2 regions of the Devosia sp. 919 genome follow, and region 2 is predicted to be linked to the other one. Evidence: predicted binding sites of a transcription regulator. Region 2 holds the regulator's gene; the other holds the start of a gene.
The links. Region 2 encodes LexA, which represses DNA repair genes until DNA is damaged. Its sites were predicted from a motif close to TGTTCNNNNTGTGTTCNG; they were not measured.

Region 1 (10,540 bases), 870 kb from region 2:
CCGACACCACCGAGAACACGTTGTAACTCATCAGCGGGATAATGGGCATTTCGTCCACCATCAGCCGGACGAACTCCTGTCCGTATTCCACATTCTTGGGATCGTTGAAGTCGATGACGCGGATCTTTTCGATGATCTCATCGAGCCGCGGATCGCTCCAGCGCTGCCAGTTGCGGGCGGGCTGCACTTCGCCCGGGGGCGCAACGAACTGTGAGTGCCAGCTGTCAAGGAAGTAAGACAGGTCGGGGTGGCCGCCCCAGCTTTCCACGCTCCACCAGATATAGCTGTCGTAGCGGCCAGCATTGCGTAGATCAGCGTGGTCGGACGCCACCTGCAGTTCCACCTGGACGCCATTCTGGTTCCAGTTCTGGGCGACCATGGTGCCGGCGCGATTGATCACGCCATCGGAGGGGATCAGCAGGGTGAAGGCAAAGGGTTGCCCATCCGGCATCATCCACTGGTTGCCGTTGCGGGTGAACCCGGCCGCTTCCAGCAACTCGGTTGCCGCCTGCACATCCTGCTTCCACCAGCCATAGCCAAAGGCGTTGCGGATGGCCCCCTCATCAGTCGGCACCTGGTCACCATATTGCGGGCGAACCATTTCAGCGATCTGCAAGCCGACATTGGGATCATAGGGCTGGATGGTGCGGCTGCCGGTATCGAGCTGATAATCGATCAGCCATTGCTGCATCGGCCCATGATAGTCCTGCGGATGGGTGCCGGTGGGCGGAATGGCGATCGGCGACAGCGTTGCTGCGCCCCGATAGCTGGCCATGGAGATTGCCCGTGCGTCCAGCAACAGTGCCAGGGCCCAGCGCACGCGCTTGTCCTGGAACTTCTCGTTTTGCGTGTTGAAGATCACGCTGGGCAGCGTGGGGTCCGGATGAGCATAGGGGAAGCCCGGGAACCAGCCCTTGGCGTTCTCGTCCTCGGCAATGATGGAGAAGGTGCCTTCGGGCGAAAGATCGTGGATCATGTCGAGATTGCCATTTCGCATCTCGATCAGCCGGTTATCGATATTGATATTGTTGCGGTACACGACGTGTTCGGGCGTGGGTTCGCCCACGAGGCCCAGCGTTGTGTTCTGCCAATCCTCGCGCTTGTCCCAGATATACCAGGTGCCATTGGGATCAAAGCTGTTGAGGGTATAAGCACCTAGCGTTACGGGTGGGTTGAAGTCGAATTCGAGCACATTGTCGACTTGGCTGAACACATGCTCGGGCATGATCCAGGCCCCGTTCCAGCGCACTGAAAAGACAGAGTGGAAGCGCGAATTGGGTGCTTTGAGCGTGAACTTGACGGTGTAGGGGTCAATCGCCTCGACTGTTTCCACCTGGGTGGAGAATGCGCCGCTCCACACCATGCCGGGCGTGTTCTTCTGCGTCTCGACCGTGAACACCACGTCGTCGGCGTTGAAATCCTCGCCGTCGCTCCATTTTATGCCCTCGCGCAGCCGCACGGTCATCTCGGTGAAGTCGTCATTATATTCGGCCGGCCCGGTAGCGAGCGTGTTGTAGATGGCACCATCGAGACCCGCATCGGGATCGATGAACCACAACGTGTCCATTGCCAGCTGCTGTAGACCCGTGCTGAGCCCGCCTCCGGCATTCACCCAGATGTTGAACCAACCGGGATTCCGGATAGTTGCTTCCGGGTTTTGCAGGATCAAGGTCTCGTTACGCGGAAAGTCGTTGAGCGGTGGCGCGGCGGGCGCTGCGTCCTGCGCCGTGGCTAAACTGCCCACCGCAAAAGACGCAAAAGCAACCGACGCCAGAAGCATCTTCCAGTTTCGCATAATCTCCTCCCAAAGGGGCGTTCCTCAACAGCCCCAACCGTCATGCTATATTAAGAGTTACTCCTGTCAACCATTTGCCCGATACATACCCGCAAACCTGATACTAACCGCGGGCGACGCTGACCCGCACCATCTGATAGGAATGCGGCGGAAGGCTCACACTCAACTTGTCCTCCTCCGCAACTGCGCCCTGCCCTTGTCTTGGGGCTACATTATCCGGGTTTGCTGCAGTGTTGACGGCGTTGAGATCGTCGTGCGTCATCACCTGGTGCTCGAGCACCCTTGCATCGCGGTAGCCTTGCAAGGACAGCTCGACGTCGAGTTCCTCTTCGCCATTGCGGTTGACGAGAAAGAAAGTGAGCGTGCCCTCGGCCTCGTTTTCCACCCCGGCCACATCGAGATAGGGGATTTCCCCAATCAGTTCGACTTCGTAGCTGGGGCAGCGGGCGACGAGGTTGAGCGCCCGGCCGCGTCCGAACATGGATGCGAAATAGAGCGGATAATAGGTGGTCTGCTTCCAGGACCTGCCGCCCGGCTCAGTCATGATCGGAGCAATAACATTGACCAGCTGGGCAATGCAGGCGAGCTTGACCACGTCGGACTTGCGGATAAAGGTGTTGAGGCAACACCCGACCTGCAGCACATCCTCAAAATTATAGATGTCTTCCAGCAGCGCTGGCGCATGCGGCCAGCCGTGCTTGCCGTCAAGGATCGCCCGGTCCTGCTTGCGCGAATGATACCAGACATTCCACTCATCAAACGCGATCGTCACCTGGCGATTGCTGCGCTTCTTGGCCTTTACATAGTCGATTGTGGCGGCAACCGTGCTGATATAGGCCTCGAGCTTGACATTGTGCGCGAGGTAACCCGGCGTGTGCTTGTCGTAATTGGACGAATACATATGCAGCGAGATGTGGTCGACCGTTTCATAGGTGTGCTCCAGCACCACCCGCTCCCACTCGGGATAGGTGGGCATGTTGGAATGCGATGACCCGCAGGCGATGAGTTCGAGCGAACTGTCAAAAGCGCGCAGCGCCTTGGCGGTTTCACTGGCGAGGCGCCCATATTCGTCCGCTGTTTTGTGGCCGATCTGCCAAGGCCCGTCCATCTCATTGCCCAGGCACCACATCTTGACGTACCAAGGGTCCGCCCGTCCATTCTTCTTGCGCAGATCCCCCCAATAGCTGCCCGTCGGCCCGTTCACGTATTCAACGAAATTACGCGCTTCCTCGAGCCCGCGCGAACCCAGATTGACTGCCAGCATCATCTGGGTGCCAACCGTCTCGCACCAGTCGGCAAATTCGTGAATGCCGACTTGGTTACTCTCCGAAGTGTGCCAGGCCAAGTCCAGCCGCGTGGGTCGTTGCTCGCGTGGGCCGATCCCGTCTTCCCAGTTATAGGCGGAAACGAAATTACCCCCGGGATAGCGCACCATCGGCACATCGAGCCCCCGGACCAGCTCGGCCACATCCGCCCGCATGCCGTTCTTGTCAGCGGTTGGATGATCGGGCTCATAGATACCCGAATAAATGGCCCGGCCAAGATGCTCGAGAAACGCTCCGTAGATTCGATTGTCGATCTCGGAAATCACATAGTCCCGGTTGGCAATAACGCTGGCGCGCACAACTCTCTCCCTCTTGTGCCGATTGTCTGATTTGTATCAGAACTTTCGGTTACTAGAGCCAAGAAGCGGTCCCGCGTCAACCGGGAAGCGGCGCGCTAGCGCAAAATCAACCGCAGCACGATGTCCTGGTCATAATTGCCAAAGCCGCGCCCGAAGATATTCATACCACCGGGATGATGGGCGCTTTCCTCGACGCCAATCCGCACGCGAATGGAATGGTGCGAAGTCAGGTCGAGATCATCCAGCGTTACTGGCGAGATCCGCACCCCATCGACAAACGTGCCTTCTGCCGAGGTTCGCCAAGTCTTGAGCTTGCCGTATTGGCTGCCCTTGAGCTTCCACCATTGCGGCGTGTAAACCCCGCGCTTGTCGCCGAAATCGCCGGGACTGGTCCAGGTTCCCACTGCCTTGCCGTTAAGCGTTAGCGTAATGTCGGAGGGCCAATCGGCCGACGTGCCTGGCACTTCCGAGGACAGCTCAAGCGAAATCTCGATCGCTTCAACTTCTCCTCGCGTCAGCTTGGAATTGTTGGGAAACTGGTATTCCACATACCCGCGCGTCAGCCACAACAGCCCCGCTTTCATTCGGTCTGGATCAAGAAATGTATCGGGTACATCGAGGAGCCCGATCACCCCCTCGCTTGAGCAAACTCCGCAAGGCGCGGTCACCTCGAACCCCGTATAAAGCCCCAGCGGCATGGATACTTCGATGGTCTTGTCGCTGATCTGCGCCGACGGCTCCTTGAAGCGGATCAGCACTTCCTCAAAGGTCGAGCGGCAAATCTTCTGGCTGCCCTTGCGCGCCTTTTGCGCCTCGGTGGCGATCAACCCCGCTTCCTCGAGGATCTGCACATTGGTCGACACCGTTGATTGCGGCAGCTCCAGCCGCGCCGCAATTTCGTTGACGTTGAGCGCCCCCCCTTGCAGGATCTTGAGGATCTGCGCCCGCACCGGCGAAGCCAGCCCCCGGATCACGGCCATATCCTCCTGGGGATCAACGACGAGGAAATTTCCGGCCATGGCAGGCGCTCACTGTGGCAACGATATCAAGAATGTTGATATAGCCTAGCCGCGCCAACCGTAAAGCCAAATCCTTCCCGCGCCCCCCTCTAGCGCGTCGCCCAAAGCAGCCCTCGCCGCAGGAAACCGCCGCCTTTATCTGGAATGACATTGCGGCGGTGGAAATGCTCGAGGGCCTTTACGGGCCCGGAAGCCCGCTCCCACCCGGCTTTTCCATTATCGGCTTCGATGATCTGCCCATCGCTGGCATGGCTACCCCCCGCCTGAGCACCGCGCGGGTGGATCGCGAAGCGATCGGTCGGGGCGCGGTACGGCTTCTGGTGCATCATATGGACGGCGAGCGCGCCGTGCAGCAACTCGAAATCGGCGTCACCATGGTGGAAGGCGAAACCATCTTCCCCCTCCTCGCCGGCAAGTGATGGGCCCGGCACACCATCCCGACAGAAGGCAACAAAAAACCCCCGGTTTCCCGGGGGTTTTGATTGGTAGCGAAGCCCAGATTTGAACTGGGGACACACGGATTATGATTCCGCTGCTCTAACCAACTGAGCTACTCCGCCTCACGGCTCAGCCTCGATAAGGCCGATGCGCGAATACCTAGTTTTGGCGAGCGGCGCTGTCAAGTGTGTGACGCAACTGAGTTCTGCGCTGTTCTGACCCGCTCAATTGCCTCGCTCACCAAAACGAGGTCCGCTTCGAACTTGGCCCGCTCTTCGTCCTGGCGCTCCCGCTCGGGAATGCGCAGCAAATAGGAGGGATGATTGGTCACAAACAGCATCGTGCCATCATCCATGGTAATCGGCGCACCGCGCAGCCGTGAAATCGTTGCCGCTTTCCCCAACAGGCTCGACGCCGCCGTGGCGCCCAGCGCCACGATCACCTTGGGCTTAACGAACGCCCGCTCCAGATTAAGCCAGAATCGGCACGCCTCCACCTCCCCCCCATTGGGCTTTTGGTGGATGCGCCGCTTGCCACGCGGCTCGAACTTGAAATGCTTGACCGCATTGGTGACATAGACCTGCTCGCGGTCGATCCCCACCTTTTCAATTGCGGCATCCAGCACCTTGCCCGCTGGTCCCACGAAGGGCTGCCCCGCCAGATCCTCCTGGTCCCCCGGCTGCTCGCCGACAAACATTACATCGGCGGCTTCAGGTCCCTCCCCGAACACGGCTTGCGTCGCAAATTCGAACAGCGGGCAGCGCCGGCATTCCTGGACGGCCGCGCGTGCCTCGGCGAGCGAGGCGACCTCGCGCTCCCCATCCTGGACTGCCGGCGCCTCTGTCGGGCGCCGCAGATGCCGTGCCGGTGGTTGGCTCGAAACCCGCTCGATCATTTCCCGCTCCGCTTCTCTTGCGCCCCGGATCAGGGGAGCAATGAGTTCGGCCTCGGGCAGGTTGCGCCAGTATTTCATGGGCATCTCCCCCTTCATCGCGCCGATCTTGAGCCGGGCAGGATTGAAGATGGAGGCGAAATAGGTCTTCCAGTCGCCCTCAACCGCATCGTCCTCGGGCACGTCGCTTTTCTGCCCGCCCGGCCCGAACAACAGTTCCTGCCCGTCCCAGAAGGCCGAGCGATAGGGCGTGATGATCGCCCAGATCATGCCGGCAAAGCGGCGCTCGAAAAACGGCGCCGTGCGTTCAAGGATAAAATGCTCGGGCTCGAACCAGGCGGCAAAGCGCTCGAGCCCGCTATCGTCGATAACAGCCTTGAAGCGCACAAAGGCCTTCATCTTGTGGCTGTCGCGCCGGACCGCTGAAGCCAGACCGGTCAGCCGCTGCAAATCGGGGTCGGAGGCCGCCGTCATCAGCCCGCGATCCTCCAGCAGGCGCCACAAGAAGCGATACAGCAGAGCAAACCGCTCGGGATCATTGTTGCAGATGGCCAACTGCCCCTGCTCGATAAAGGCGGGCGGCACGCTGCCCACCGCCCCTTCCCCGCTTGGCAGCATGGAATCGCCCGCTTCGAACAGCCCGTTTTCTTCCCCCGGCCCCCGCCAAATCACCTGATCAGGCCGCACGCCTGCTAACAACAACTGCCGCGCCTTGCCGCGCCATTCGGCAAAGTCGTTACGCTCCTCCAGCCGCACCGAAATCATGCAAACAGGCTCAGCTGTTCGGGCTGCGGCGTCAGCTTGGCCTTGAGCCGCGCATCATCGGTCATCCCGCCCGGCGTCCAGTCCACCGCTTCGATGAACGGGCGCACCGCATCGATCGAGCCCACAATGCGCGCCACATCTTCGAGGCGCAAACTGTGGTGGCGCCGCGTCGTGATGATCCGCTCGATGCTCTTGGTCCCCAGCCCCGGCACCCGCAACAGCAGTTCGCGATCGGCGCGGTTCACGTTGACGGGAAAGCGCTCGCGATGCTTGAGCGCCCAGGCCAGCTTGGGATCGATCGCCAGATCCAGCAACCCGCCCTCCCCGCCCGCCACGATCTCGGGAACGTCAAAGCCATAAAACCGGATGAGCCAATCGGCCTGGTAGAGCCGGTGCTCGCGCAGGAGCGGTGGCGCCTTGAGGGGCAGCTTGGCGCTGGAATCGGGAATGGGCGAAAAGGCCGAGTAGTAGACCCGCTTGAGCTTGTAGCCCGAATAGAGCCCCGCCGCGCGCGTCAGGATGGCTTCGTCATTGGCGGCATCGGCACCCACGATCATCTGCGTGGATTGCCCCGCCGGCGCATATTTGGGCTTTTCGGCTTTGGTCTTTGCCTCCGGCGCGGCTTCCGCCAGCTTGCCGCGAATGCGCGCCATAGCCGTGCGGATCTCGCTTGGCTTTTTTTCCGGTGCCAGCGCTTCAAGGCCAAGATCGGTCGGCAACTCGATATTGGTTGAGAGCCGATCCGCCCAGCGCCCGGCTTCCGCCAGCAGTTCAGGCGCGGCATTGGGAATGACCTTGAGATGGATATAGCCCGCGAAATGGTGATCCTCGCGCAGGCTGCGCGCCACCCGCACCATTTCTTCCATCGTGTAGTCGGGCGAACGGATGATCCCCGAGGACAGGAACAGCCCCTCGATATAGTTGCGTTTGTAGAAGTCGAGGGTCAGTCCCACCACTTCCTCGACGGAAAAGCGCGCCCGCTGCACATTGGACGAGGAGCGATTGATGCAGTAGCTGCATTCATAAATGCAGAAATTGGTCAGCAGCAGCTTGAGCAGCGAAATGCAGCGCCCGTCCGGCGCATAGGAGTGGCAAATGCCATTGCCCTCGGTGGAGCCAATGCCGCCGCTCACCTTGCTGTTGCGTTTCTCGGTGCCGCTGGAAGCGCAGGAGGCATCATATTTGGCGGCGTCCGACAACACGGCCAACTTGCGACGAAGGGTTAAAGCCGCCATCCACGTTCCTCATCTGTTCACGCCAGTCTTAACGCGCGACCCGAATAAAAGCACCGGCGAAAACCTGTTCTAGCCAGCTTGTGATCGCCTCCTCGCCCTGGAAACGATGGGGTTCCATTGTTCGCTCAGGCGCAACAACCCGTTATGGCGCCGTGGGCTGACGGGATGGGGCAACTTCACCTATCTTGGGGGCAACGGCACCAAGGCTCGGCTGACGAGCATGTGCACTCCAAGGAGAACACCAATGGACCTTCAGCTTGGCGGCATCCACCACCTGACCGCAGTCACCGCCCAGGCGGCCAAGAACCTGCAGTTCTACACCCAGACCCTGGGCATGCGGCTGATCAAGAAAACCGTCAACCAGGACGACACCACTGCTTACCACCTATTCTATGGTGACGGCGTGGCCTCACCTGGCGCAGACCTGACCTTCTTTGATTTTGACGCCGCCCGCGAGCAGCGCGGCAACCACACTGTCAGCCGCACTGGCCTGCGCGTCGGTAGCGAGGACAGCCTGCAATGGTGGAAAGAACACCTGCAGGCGCAGGGCGTCGGCACCTCGGCCATCAAGGAACGCAATGGCCATGTCTCGCTCGATTTTGAGGATTTCGAAGGCCAGCGCTTCCGCCTGGTGCTCGACCCCGCCAACAAGGTCGTGCCCTGGGCCAAGTCGCCCGTTCCTGCCGATCGGCAGATCATCGGCCTTGGGCCGATCAGCCTTGCCGTGCCGCGCCTCGATCGCACCGAAGTGGTCCTGACGCAGGTGATGAACATGCGCAAGGTGCGCACCTATCCCGCCCGCGAGCGCAATGGGGAAACCCATGTGTTCGAGATGGGCCCCGGTGGCCCCGCGGCCGAACTGCATGTGGTGGTTGACCCAAGCCTGGCCCCCGCACGGCCCGGCGCCGGCGGCGTGCACCATGTGGCCTTCCGCACGCCCGACCAGGATACGCTCCGGCAGTGGATCGCCCATGTCAACTCGTTCGGCATCCGCTCGAGCGGGGAAGTCGAGCGGTTCTACTTCACCTCGCTTTATTTCCGCGAGCCCAATGGCATTCTGTTCGAGATCGCGACGGACGTGCCCGGTTTTGCTGCCGACGAGCCGATGGAAACCCTGGGTGAAAGCCTGGCGCTCCCGCCCTTCCTCGAAAGCCGGCGGGCGAGCATCGAAGCGGGCCTCAAGCCCCTGGTCTAAACCGCTTCAGTCCACAAGCTCTCCTCCCCGCTGAGGGAGGAGAGCCTATCGGCGCGGCGCGTCATCAGGGCCTTAGCCAAAGCGCAGCGAAGGTGCTAAACCCGGCGCGCATCCCGTAGGGTGCGCCCCCGTTGACCCCCTTCAAAGGCAACTGCCATGCCCGTGCGAAAACTCAATTCCAGCCAGTGGGTGCTCGCGATTTTCATCGGGCTGGCCGTGATCACGGTGGCAGCGACGGTGTTCACCAATCTCGTGCAATGGCGCAACTACGACACGATCGAGGCAGAACAGAACATCGCCCCCGAAGACGCGATCCCCCTGCAAAAGGGCTTCACTGAGCCAACGCCCGCCCCCGCCAACTAGGCGGCAAACACCGCCGGCACCGCTTCCGCGATGAACCCACCGCCCAGTACTTCGGACGTGGCGCTGTCATCGGCGTAGAACACGCAGGCCTGGCCCGGCGAAATGCCATATTCGCCGGCCACCAGCGTCACATAAACCGCGCCATCGCGCATCTGGATCACGGCCGGCTGCGGCCCGCGCGTCGAGCGCACCTTGACCTCGACCGGTGCACCATTGCCGGCAGCAGCTTCGGCCAGCGGCCGCGCCCCCAGCCAGTTCACATCTCGCAACCGCACCGTATGGGTCTTGAGCGCCTCGCGCGGCCCCACAATGACGCGCCCGGTCTTGTGCTCGAGCTTGATCACGTAGAGTGGCTCGGCAGCCGCCACGCCCAGGCCCTTGCGCTGTCCCACCGTGTAATTGACGATCCCGGCATGCCGCCCCAGCACCCGGCCATCGAGATGGACGATCTCGCCTTGCGCCACCGCTTCGGGATGCATCTTGCGGATGATGTCGGCATATTTGCCCTGCGGCACAAAGCAGATGTCCTGCGAATCGTGCTTGTCGGCAATCTCGAGCCCCATTTCGCGCGCGAGCTCGCGCACCGCAGCCTTGCTCATCCCCCCCAGCGGAAAGCGTAAGAAGTCGAGTTGCGCCTGGGTGGTCGCAAACAGGAAATAGGTCTGGTCACGATCGCCATCGACGGGACGGAACAGTTGCCGCCGCCCATCTTCGCCCAGCCGCGACTGCACGTAATGGCCGGTCGCCAGCACATCAGCGCCAAGATCCTTGGCCACTTCCAGCAGGTCGACGAACTTGACCGACTGGTTGCAGGCAATGCACGGCACCGGCGTTTCACCCTGCTGATAGGCATTGGCGAACGGCGCTATCACCGAGCGCTGGAAGCGCTCTTCATAGTCCAGCACGTAATGGGGAATATCGAGTGCCGCCGCCACCCGGCGGGCATCATGGATATCCTGCCCGGCGCAGCACGCGCCTTTACGATGGGTGGCCTCGCCATGATCATAAAGCTGGAGCGTCACCCCAACTACATCATAGCCCTGCCGAGCCAGCAGGCCCGCCACAACCGAGGAATCCACGCCCCCCGACATCGCGACAACAACGCGCGTGCCTTGGGGACGCTTGGCGATATCAAGCGAATTCAGCATCTTTCTTGCATCCGGTTGGGTTCAAGGGCCAGCGGACAACTGTCCCGCGCCTCTTAGCCCTTTCAG
Region 2 (10,540 bases):
GTTTGTGCTCCTGCCTTTTGCTGCCATTGCCGGGCTGGTCAGCTATGCGGGCCTGCCGTTTGAACCGGCGGGCTCGGCACTCGGGGCGGTCGGCGCGGCCGTTTGCCTAGGGGCGTGCCTGGCGCTGCGCAATCTGGCGGCCTTGCGGCTGGCGGTGTTGTTTGCGGCCTTCTGGGGCGGTTTTTGCCTTCTCCCGGTTCATGGCGCGCTGTGGGGAACAGGCATGCTGCCGTTCCCGCTTTACGGGCAATACGAGGCAGTCATCGACGAGATCCTTTCGGCGACGCAAGAGGATCGCCGCGTCGTGGTTTCAGCCTTGCGGCCGTTGGGAGAAGCGCCATCGGCGCCGATCAACAAGGCGCGATTGCTGATCCCGGCCGAGCCGCCGCTGCAACCGGGTGACACCGTTCGGGGGCAGTTGCGGTTGGCGCCAGTGCCGGGGCCAGTGCTGCCCGGCGCATTTGACGGGCAGTTTCACGCCTATTTTGCGGGGATCGGCGCCTATGGCAATGCAACTGGTGCGATTACGCGTGTCGCTGAGGCGACGGACTTCAATCTGGGCCGTTCGGTCGAGGATCTGCGACGTGCGATCGGCGCCCGGCTGGACGAACAGATGGAAGGCGCCTCGGCCGCCATTGCCCGCGCTATGGTGGTGGGGGATCAGAGCGCCATTACCGACGAAACGCGTGACGTGATGGCAGCTTCGGGCCTTGCGCATATCTATTCGATTTCCGGGCTGCACCTGTCGATCGTCGCGGGCGGCGTGTTCTGGTTGGTGCGGCTGTTGCTGGCGAGCCTTCCCGGTTTGGCCGTGCGCTGGCCGGTCAAGAAGCTCGCGGCGGTGGCCGGAATTGCTGCGGCTTTCAGCTATTTGCTGCTGGCGGGCGGGCTGGCCAATGTGCCGGCACTCCGCTCGACTATCATGCTGGCCCTGATCTTTGGCGCGGTGCTGGCGGGGCGGCGGGCGTTGACCATGCGCAATGTTGCCATTGCGGCGCTGGTGGTGATCCTGCTCGATCCCGCCAGTGTGTTTCGGGCCAGTTTCCAGCTGTCCTTTGCAGCCGTGGTGGCGCTGATCGGCATTTATGAGTTGCCCCGAAGAACCCCCTCGGTGCACCGGGCGGGTATTGCCCGTCTCATCGTCTCGGTGGGGACCGCCGCCCTGACCAGCTTCATCGCCGGCACCGCCACCTTGCTGTTCTCTGCCTATCATTTCCAGCAGACCGCACCCCTGGGGGTGATCGGCAATGTGCTGGTGTTGCCAGTGGTCAGCCTCGTCATCATGCCCTTTGGCGTCCTCTCGGTATTGCTGATGCCGCTCGGGCTGGAAGCACCGTTTGTTGCGGTGATGGGCTGGGGCATCGATCGGATGGTGCACGGCGCGGTCCTCGTGGCGGGTTGGAGCGAGGGGCTCACCGGCAATCCGCTGCTGACCTCAACCGCCTTGCTGCTGGGGCTAGCGGCGCTCGCCTGGTTTGCGTTCTTTCCCAGCCGGTGGCGCTTCCTTGCTCCGGTGGCGGCGATCCCATTAATCTTGCTGTTTGGTCTCGATCAGCGCCCCGATGTGCTGGTTGCCGATACGACCCAAGCCGTCGCGGTGCGCAGCGAGACCGGGCTGGGGCTGCTTACCGGCCGGGCAGGCAGCTTTGCCGTTGACGTCTGGGGTCAACATTACCAGGAAGAAATTGCGCCCGTCATCGACGCGGCTCGCTGCGACAGCCTCGGTTGCGTGGTCGCGACGGAGCAATTTTGGGTGGCGGTGGTGCGTGATGTCGGCGCCTTCGCCGAAGATTGCGCCCGCCACGATCTGGTGGTGACGCGGTTGCGGGCGCCGATTGCCTGCCGGGCGCAGGCCCAGGTGATTGACCGCGACGATCTCGCAAGGGGCGGCGTGCACTGGTTCAAATGGCAGGATGGAGAGCAGCGCTTTGTCGTGCGGACTGCCGTGCCCAACCTCACGCGCCCCTGGCGCGTGAGGTCACAATAAGGGGCAGGCTAGAGGACGATGCGCGCCTCCGGGATGCCGGGCACATCCACCTGGATCGAGAAGACCCCGCCGGCCACCTTTTCGGCAGCCAGCTGTTCAGCGCTTAGATTCTTGGCGGCGGTGGTGATGAAGAGGGTCTTGAGATCGGGGCCGCCGAAGGCAGGACAGGTGACCTGCGAGACCGGCACTTCGATGATCCGGTCGATCGAGCCATCCGGCGCATGCCGCACGACGCAGCCGCCGCCCCATTTCGCATTCCACAGATAGCCTTCGCTATCAACCACCGCGCCGTCGGGGAAGCCGCGGCCGTCCGAGACATCGGCGAAGAGCGACCATTCCCCGACCGGCATGCCGGTGGCCGGATCGGTCTGTACCCTGAGAATCTTTTTGGTGGGGGTATCGGTCCAGTAAGCGGTGCGCCCATCGGCCGTGAAGCAGGTGGCGTTGGGGATCGAGGCGTTGGACCGCAGCACGCTCAGTTGACCGGCGCGGTAATGATAGAGCTTGCCGCCCGGCGCTTCTTCCTCCTTGCGCATGGTGCCAATCCAGAAGGCGCCCGAGGGATGCACCCGACTGTCATTGCCGCGCGTCAGCGGATCGTCTGCTTCGAGCGGGATAATGAGGCTTTGCTCATCCGTCTGTAGATTGAAGCGCTTGAGCCCGGTTTCGGTGACCAGTGCCAGATTGTCGGCATCGATGATGCCAGCCGCGGCGACGTTCTCGTCAAAGCTCCAGCTCACTTCGACATTGCCCCGAGCTGAGGTGGCGAAGAGCTTTTGATTATTGATATCAAGGAAAAACAGCTGCTGGCGGTCCGGGTGCCAGAATGGGCCCTCGCCCAATGCGCATTTGCTGTCGATCAGCAGGCTCGCCGTTTGCGTCACGCTGTAGTCCTTCCATCATAAGCCAATACCGCCTCGGCGGCGCGCTGGCCGACTTCGGCGGGGGTGCTGCCGGGCTTGTATAAAAAGGTGCCCAGGCCAAAACCGCTGCAACCGGCGGCGAAATATTCGCCGAAGTTGTCCGGCTTGGCGCCGCCCACCGCGTAAAGCGGCAGCTCGGGCGGCAAGACCGCCTTCATCGCCTTGATGCCGCGCGGGCCCAGAACTTCAGCGGGGAAAAACTTGAGCCCGGTGGCGCCCGCCTTGATCGCCTTGAACGCATCACTGGGAGTGAACACGCCGGGATAGGAGCCCAGCTGAATGCGCACCGTTTCTTCTATAACCGACCGGTTGGTATCCGGGGATACAATAAAGGTGCCGCCGGCATCGGCGACGGCCCAAACCTGCTTTTTGTTCAGAACGGTGCCCGCGCCCACCATCACGTCATCCCCGAGCGCCTCGGCCGCCAGCGCAATGCTGGCCAGGGCATCGGGGGAATTGAGCGGCACTTCGATCATGGTAATGCCGGCCGCAACAAGGGCGTGGCACACATCAAGCGTTTCGGGCGGGGTAATGCCGCGCAGAATCGCGATCAGGTGGCGGTGGGTCATGGGGTCTCCAATCAGACGATAAAGGCACGTGCAGCTTTAAGGCCGGCGAGCACCACTTCGGTTCCATCCACGGCTTCGCCTTGTGCCCCGATCATGCCGAGCACCTCGGCATAAAGGGCGCAGAGCGCGGGGGCGCCGATCAAGGGAACGGTTTGTTCGCCGATCAGCGCACGGCGGCTGCCAATTTCGGTGCCGATCAGGAGGCCCGAAAGATAGCCGGTGCACCAACCGGGCTGACGGCCGGACAGGAGCGAACTGGCGCGGACCGCAAAGAGCTCGCTGGTGAGCTGTTCGGGCCGCTCGAGGCCGACCTCTGCACCCGCGGCAAAGCCTTCGGCGCGCTCGGGCCCATTGCTGTCTTCAGTCAGCGAATAGCGCAGCACCGAATGATGGCGCAGCAGATCGAAGAGCTCGCCCGTCATTGCGGTGGAGAAATGCTCAATGCGGGTGCCATTCATGCTGACCCATTTGGAATGGGTGCCGGGCATGCATACCACGCCATGGGCATTGGGGCGCAGGGTCGCGAGGCCCAGTAGCTGGGTTTCCTCGCCGCGCATCACATTGTCGCCGCCGGCCTTCTGGCACACACCGGGCAGAATTGCCGGGGCCAGGTGATTGTTGGGCATGGGCGGGCGCACTGCGCCGTCAAGCAGGCCGCGCAAATCGGTTGGTGCTTCCAAATAAGGCGCTTCGAACCAGCCCTGGCGCGCGCCGGCCATGCCGCAGATCAATACGTCGAGCGCGCCACCGTTGCTGCCGACTAGACCATCGAGCAAGGTTTCGAGGACGCCCGGATACTGGTCGCGCGTCAGCTTGCCCATGCCTTGGTCGGATTTGCGCGAAACGATCACCGTGCCATCGGCACTCAGGCCCCAAGCCCGCAGGTTGGAGGTGCCCCAATCAACCCCGACCCAATCAACAAATTCACTCATGCTTGCCCCTCTTGCAGTCCGCCCCGCACTTTCGGGCAAACCTAGTCGCTGCGCTGGCCTGCGCCTAGCCGATTCGACGCCGCCCGGTTGCCCTGCGAGCGCAAGGGGCGACGAAATCCAACAGGATTGGCGTTCACTCCTGCAACTAACATGCTAGAACTGTAGCAAACAGCAGCCTGTATTCGCCTCGGCGGAACTATTGAGGAATAAGGTAATGACGGCAGACAACAGCTTCTCTTCCCCCAATGGGCAGGGCAGCGCGCCCAAGAAGCTGCGCTCGCGCGCCTGGTTCGACAATCCCGAGAACCCGGACATGACCGCGCTTTATCTTGAGCGCTACATGAATTTCGGCGTATCGCGCGAGGAATTGCAGGGCAACAAGCCCATCATCGGCATCGCCCAGACTGGCTCGGACCTCAGCCCCTGCAACCGCCACCATATCGTGCTGGCCGAGCGCGTGCGCGAAGGCATCCGGGAAGCCGGTGGCATTGCCATCGAATTTCCCGTGCATCCGATCCAGGAAACCGGCAAGCGCCCCACCGCCGGCCTCGACCGGAACCTGGCCTATCTTGGGCTCGTGGAAGTGCTTTATGGCTATCCGCTCGATGGCGTGGTGCTGACCATTGGCTGCGACAAGACCACCCCGGCCATGCTGATGGGTGCGGCCACGGTCAACATCCCGGCGATTGCGCTCTCGGTCGGGCCGATGCTCAATGGCTGGCACAAGGGCGAGCGCACCGGCTCGGGCACCATTGTGTGGAAGGCGCGCCAGATGATGGCGGCCGGCGAGATCGATTATGCGCAGTTCATCGAGCTGGTGGCGTCTTCGGCGCCGTCCACCGGCTTCTGCAACACGATGGGCACGGCAACCACGATGAACTCGCTGGCTGAGTCGCTGGGCATGCAGCTGCCGGGTTCGGCGGCAATTCCCGCGCCTTATCGCGATCGCCAGGAAATGGCCTATCGCACGGGCAAGCGCATCGTCGACATGGTGCATGAGGACCTCAAGCCCTCCGACATCATGACCAAGGACAATTTCATCAACACCATCGTGGTCAATTCCGCGATTGGCGGGTCGACCAACGCCCCGATCCACATCCAGGCGATCGCCAAGCATATCGGTGTCGAGCTCGACCTGCAGGACTTCCAGACCTATGGGCACAAGGTGCCGCTGCTGGTGAACCTGCAGCCGGCCGGCGAATATCTCGGCGAGGATTACTACCATGCGGGCGGCGTGCCGGCGGTGGTCAACGAGCTGATGAAGCAGGGGCTGATCCGTGAGAATGCACCCACCGTCAACGGCAAGACCATCGGCGAGAACTGCCGCAACACCCCCATCCAGGACGAGAAGGTGATCCGCCCCTTCGAGCAGCCGCTCAAGGAAGAAGCCGGGTTCCTGGTGCTGCGCGGCAATCTCTTCGATAACGCGATCATGAAGACCAGCGTGATCTCGCCCGAGTTCCGCGAGCGCTACCTTGCCAATCCCGAGCATCCCGGCATGTTCGAGGGCAAGGCCGTGGTGTTCGATGGTCCGGAGGACTATCATCACCGGATCGATGATCCCTCGCTCGATATCGACGAGCACACGCTGCTGTTCATGCGCGGCGCGGGCCCGATCGGCTACCCGGGGGCGGCCGAAGTCGTCAATATGCGGCCCCCTGCCTACCTCATCAAGAAGGGTATCCACGCGCTGGCCTGTATTGGCGACGGGCGCCAATCCGGCACGTCGGGCTCGCCCTCGATCCTCAACGCCTCGCCCGAAGCGGCAGCGGGCGGCAACCTTGCCATCCTGCGCACGGGTGACCGGGTGCGGATCGACCTCAACAATGGCACCGCCGATATCCTGATTTCGGACGCCGAGATCGCGACGCGCCGGCAGGAACTGGCGGAAGCGGGCGGCTACAAGTACCCCGCGCACCAGACGCCCTGGCAGGAGATCCAGCGCGGGCTGGTCGACCAGCTCGGCAATGGCGCCGTACTCAAGCCAGCAGTGGCTTACCAGCGCATTGCCCAGACCTATGGCGTGCCGCGCGACAACCACTAGGGCATAAGGCCCAACGACTTCGAAATCCCCGCTTCGGCGGGGATTTCTGTTTCCAAGGCACGGCGAAACTCCGGTCGGCGCGAGGCCTCCGGTTGGGAGCGGCGTTGGCGAGGCATTGCCTCAAAAAACGTTGCGCAAAACGGAAGCTCCGCCCCGCCAACAGCGACTGGGTGCCGACGCCCGCGCCCTCCTGCGGCGCATGCCAGATTCCGCGGATGTCGAACTAAACCCTGGCGGGCACCGCTGCCTGCGCCACATCAGGGTTCCGATGGCCAGTGCAGCTGCCATCGCGATTCTTCACCCAAGACCACCGGACGATAGAGGTCCACGGCTCTTGCGGACACCGGCCGGATCGCGGCGACCCACGATCCCCCAGCCTCCGCGCACCAACCACTCGTCATGATCTCGCTTGGGTGCGCGGATGAGGAGACTATGCGGGTGATCGGCGCGGGCGGGGATAAGTTATTGTCGGGGGGTATGGGGCTTGAGCGGATTGCGCGCTGGAGGTGGCCAGCTGGGTCTAACGTCACTCGCGGAGGAGGGGACTAAACCCCCACCCCGGTCCTCCCCTCAAGGGGGAGGGTGAAGGAGGGGGCACACAGGCGCTGGTCTGGTGCGGCTGATGAGGACCCTAGGGCGGCAATCGAGTTCCGTCGAAGAGATTGTTTCTTGGCCGATTCCGGCTTTAGGCGTGGCGAGCGATGTGGGCGAGGGCCCGCTGGAACATGGGGTGCCATTCGGGGCCCGGTTGGCGCTCGAGTGGCCACCAGAAGAACTCGAACCAATGACCGCCATCATCATGGGTGAAGTGGCGCCAGTGTTCGGCCAGGGGAGCCAAGGCGATCACCACAACAAAGTGCCAAAGCTGTTTATCTGCAATGGCACTACTGGAAGGCAGGGTGCGCGAAACTTCTGCCTGCAGGCCAGACTCCTCTGCGAGTTCACGCAGGGCACCGATTTCAATCGGCTCGGGGCCTTCCCGTGTTCCTTTCACCAGCTGAAAGCCAGCCAAAGGATGCCTGAACGCCAAGCACTGGCGTTCTTGCGCCACCACTCGCAGCAGGACAGGACAGAGTTTTTCGACCCTGGGCGTCAATATTTACGCAGCAGGCCCACCAGGCGGCCCTGAACCTTGACGCGGTCGGGCGGGAAGATGCGGGTTTCGTAGGCGGGATTGGCCGCTTCAAGCGCGATGGTGTTGCCCTTGCGACGCAGCCGCTTGAGGGTGGCTTCCTCGTCATCCACCAGGGCAACGATGATCTCGCCGGTCCCGGCAACATCCTGGCGACGGATCAGCACGGTGTCGCCATCGAAAATGCCCGCATCGATCATCGAATCGCCGCGCACTTCCAGCGCATAGTGCTCGCCCGGGCCAAGCATTTCGGGTGGCACCGAGATGGTGTGGGAGTGGCTCTGGATGGCCTCGATGGGCGTACCGGCGGCGATCCGACCCATGACCGGCACGGCCACGGGGCGCACATAATCATCGCTCCAGCCCGAGCGCGGCGGCGGAGCGGCAACACGGCCCAGATTGCCTTCGATGACGCTGGGCTCGAAGCGGGCCTTGCGGCCGCCGAGCGCGGGGTTCATCGAATCGGGGAGTTTGAGCACTTCCAGCGCCCGCGCGCGATTGGGGAGGCGGCGGATGAAGCCGCGCTCCTCAAGCGCCGTGATCAGGCGGTGAATGCCCGACTTGGAGGCCAGATCCAACGCGTCCTTCATTTCGTCAAACGAAGGGGGAATGCCGCTTTCCTTCATCCGCTCATGGATGAACATCAGCAGTTCATGTTGCTTTCGCGTCAGCATCGGAGCCCTTCAATCGCAGAATCGGAACAAAGACTGAACGAGCATAGGTGTTCCAGTTATGTTCTGCAATAACGCTCATGGGTGGAGGCGAAAATTCTTTGGCTCTGCCTAGAACCCGTCCAGCGGAATGGCTGGAACGAGAGCGCCAGCCGGCTGGCCGGGATCGTATTCAGGCTGCACCAGCAGCATATCGGCGCGGGCCAGCGAGGAGGTATGACCGCTATCGGTTTCGCTGATGGGGAGCACGCCCGCACCTCGGCTTGAATGCACGCTTTGGGCACGCATGAAGTGGCGCCGGGCGGTATTGGGCGGCGTGGGCGCAAGGAGCGGCAGGTGCCAGGGGGCGGGTTCGGCGACGCCGAGCCAGCGCCGCAGCGCCGGCTTGATGAAGACGGCGGCGGTCACCATGGCCGAAACCGGATTGCCAGGCAGGCCAAACACCAGGGTTTTGCCCAGAGTGCCGAACATCAGTGGCTTGCCCGGGCGCATATTGATGCGCCAGAAATCAAGCTGCACGCCGAGACTCAGCAGGATTTCCTGCACGATATCATGGTCGCCAACACTCGCGCCGCCCGTGGTGATGACGAAGTCGGGCGCTTCGGCAAAGATGCCGGCAAGGCGCTCGGCAAGCGCCGCCCGGTTGTCGGGAGCGATCCCGTAGTCGCGGATCTCTGCGGCGTAAGGCGCAAGGAGCGGCCGCAAGCCGAAGCTGTTGGAGGCAACGATCTGGCCCGGTCCGAGAGCGGTGCCGGGCAGCACCAGTTCGTCCCCGGTGGCAAGGAGCGCGATGCGCGGCTGCACGGCAACGGGCAGCGTCGGGCAATTGGCGGCGGCTGCGACGGCCAGTTGCATGGGGGTGAGGCGAGAGCCTCTCGGAATCAGCTCCTGTCCCTGCCGGAAGTCGTGGCCAAGCGGGCGAATGCTGCGCCCCACGGGAGGCTGGGCGGCAAAGCTGACGCGATCGCCGGTGCGGGTCGCTTCCTCCTGCATGATCACGGCATCCGCGCCGGGGGGCACGGGCGCGCCGGTGAAGATGCGCACGCAGGTGCCCGGGGCGATATCCGCGCCAAAGCCGGCGCCGGCCTGTGCGGTGCCCACGACTTCAAGGCTCGCGCCTGGCACGATATCGGCGGCGCGCACGGCATAGCCATCCATGGCGCTGGCGGGGAAAGGCGGCTGGTCATGACGGGCGAGCAGGGGCTCGGTCAACACCCGGCCGGCGGCAGCTTCCAGCGGCACCGACTCGGTGCGGGCGGGGGGCACGCGGGCGAAAATGGCCGCGAGGGCGTCTTCAACCGGGAGCAGGCTCATGGCGCGCGCTGGAAATCGCCGGACTTGCCGCCCGATTTTTCGAGCAGACAGATCGCGGAGATAACCATCTCGCGGTCGATGCCCTTGGCCATGTCGTAAAGCGTAAGGGCGGCGGTGGAAGCCGCCACGAGGGCTTCCATTTCCACCCCGGTCTGGCCGGTGGTTTCGGCAGTCGCAAGAATGGTGATGGCGCCGGGCTCGCGCGCCTCCAGCTCGACGCTGACCTTGGTGAGCGGGATGGGGTGGCAAAGAGGGATGAGCTCGGCGGTCTTTTTGGCTGCCATGATGCCCGCGACGCGCGCGACGGCCAGGGCGTCGCCCTTCTTGAGGGCGCCACCCATGATGGCGGCAATGGTTTCGGGCCGACCGCTGATCACCGCCTGGGCGAGGGCGCGGCGGCGGGTGACTGCCTTGTCGCCGATATCAACGATCCGGGCCTCCCCGCGCTCGTTGAGATGGGTCAGCTGCGGCTCGCTCATGGATGGGCGGCCTGGCGCACACCCTGCAGGAGGGCGCGGGTGGCGGCGACCACATCGGCCTGGCGCATCAGCGATTCGCCGACAAGGAAGGTGCCGATGCCGGCTGTGCGGTCGAGATGCTGCAGGTGTTCATGGCCGTTGATGCCGCTTTCGCTGACCAGCACCTTGCCGGCTGGAACGCCGCCCGCGAGGTTGACCGAGGTATCGAGCCGGGTTTCGAAGGTGCGCAGATTGCGGTTGTTGATGCCAATGAACTCGGCATCGAGCGCCAGCGCCCGGTCGAGCTCGAGCTGGTCATGCACCTCGACCAGGGCATCCATGCCCCATTCGCGGGCGGAATCGAGCAGGTAGCGCGCGACGTCGTCACCGACAGCGGCGAGGATAATGAGGATGCAATCGGCGCCCCAAGCGCGCGCTTCGGCGACCTGGTAGGTTTCGAAGAGGAAATCCTTGCGCAGGACCGGCAAGGCGGTGGCGTCGCGCGCCTCG

Region 1: HRQ64_RS15225 (putative DNA modification/repair radical SAM protein) is a predicted target of LexA. The motif match lies at 7,772-7,789, and genes of this name have one in related genera.

What each region holds. Positions count from the first base shown of each region.
Region 1 is NZ_JABAOL010000001.1:3,136,228-3,146,767, forward strand. Features, by position in the region: gene HRQ64_RS15195 (ABC transporter substrate-binding protein) at 1-1,795, opposite strand, end outside; gene HRQ64_RS15200 (alpha-N-arabinofuranosidase) at 1,899-3,419, opposite strand; gene HRQ64_RS15205 (helix-turn-helix domain-containing protein) at 3,515-4,438, opposite strand; partial or broken gene HRQ64_RS15210 (substrate-binding domain-containing protein) at 4,558-4,857, shown strand; tRNA gene HRQ64_RS15215 (tRNA-Met) at 4,922-4,998, opposite strand; gene HRQ64_RS15220 (UdgX family uracil-DNA binding protein) at 5,058-6,533, opposite strand; gene HRQ64_RS15225 (putative DNA modification/repair radical SAM protein) at 6,530-7,768, opposite strand; gene HRQ64_RS15230 (ring-cleaving dioxygenase) at 8,013-8,963, shown strand; gene HRQ64_RS15235 (hypothetical protein) at 9,120-9,326, shown strand; gene mnmA (tRNA 2-thiouridine(34) synthase MnmA) at 9,323-10,474, opposite strand.
Region 2 is NZ_JABAOL010000001.1:2,264,740-2,275,279, forward strand. Features, by position in the region: gene HRQ64_RS11130 (ComEC/Rec2 family competence protein) at 1-1,987, shown strand, start outside; gene HRQ64_RS11135 (SMP-30/gluconolactonase/LRE family protein) at 1,996-2,871, opposite strand; gene HRQ64_RS11140 (2-dehydro-3-deoxy-6-phosphogalactonate aldolase) at 2,868-3,479, opposite strand; gene HRQ64_RS11145 (2-dehydro-3-deoxygalactonokinase) at 3,491-4,411, opposite strand; gene HRQ64_RS11150 (IlvD/Edd family dehydratase) at 4,626-6,455, shown strand; gene HRQ64_RS11155 (NUDIX domain-containing protein) at 7,141-7,506, opposite strand; gene lexA (transcriptional repressor LexA) at 7,548-8,261, opposite strand; gene glp (gephyrin-like molybdotransferase Glp) at 8,370-9,572, opposite strand; gene moaC (cyclic pyranopterin monophosphate synthase MoaC) at 9,569-10,051, opposite strand; gene trpC (indole-3-glycerol phosphate synthase TrpC) at 10,048-10,540, opposite strand, start outside.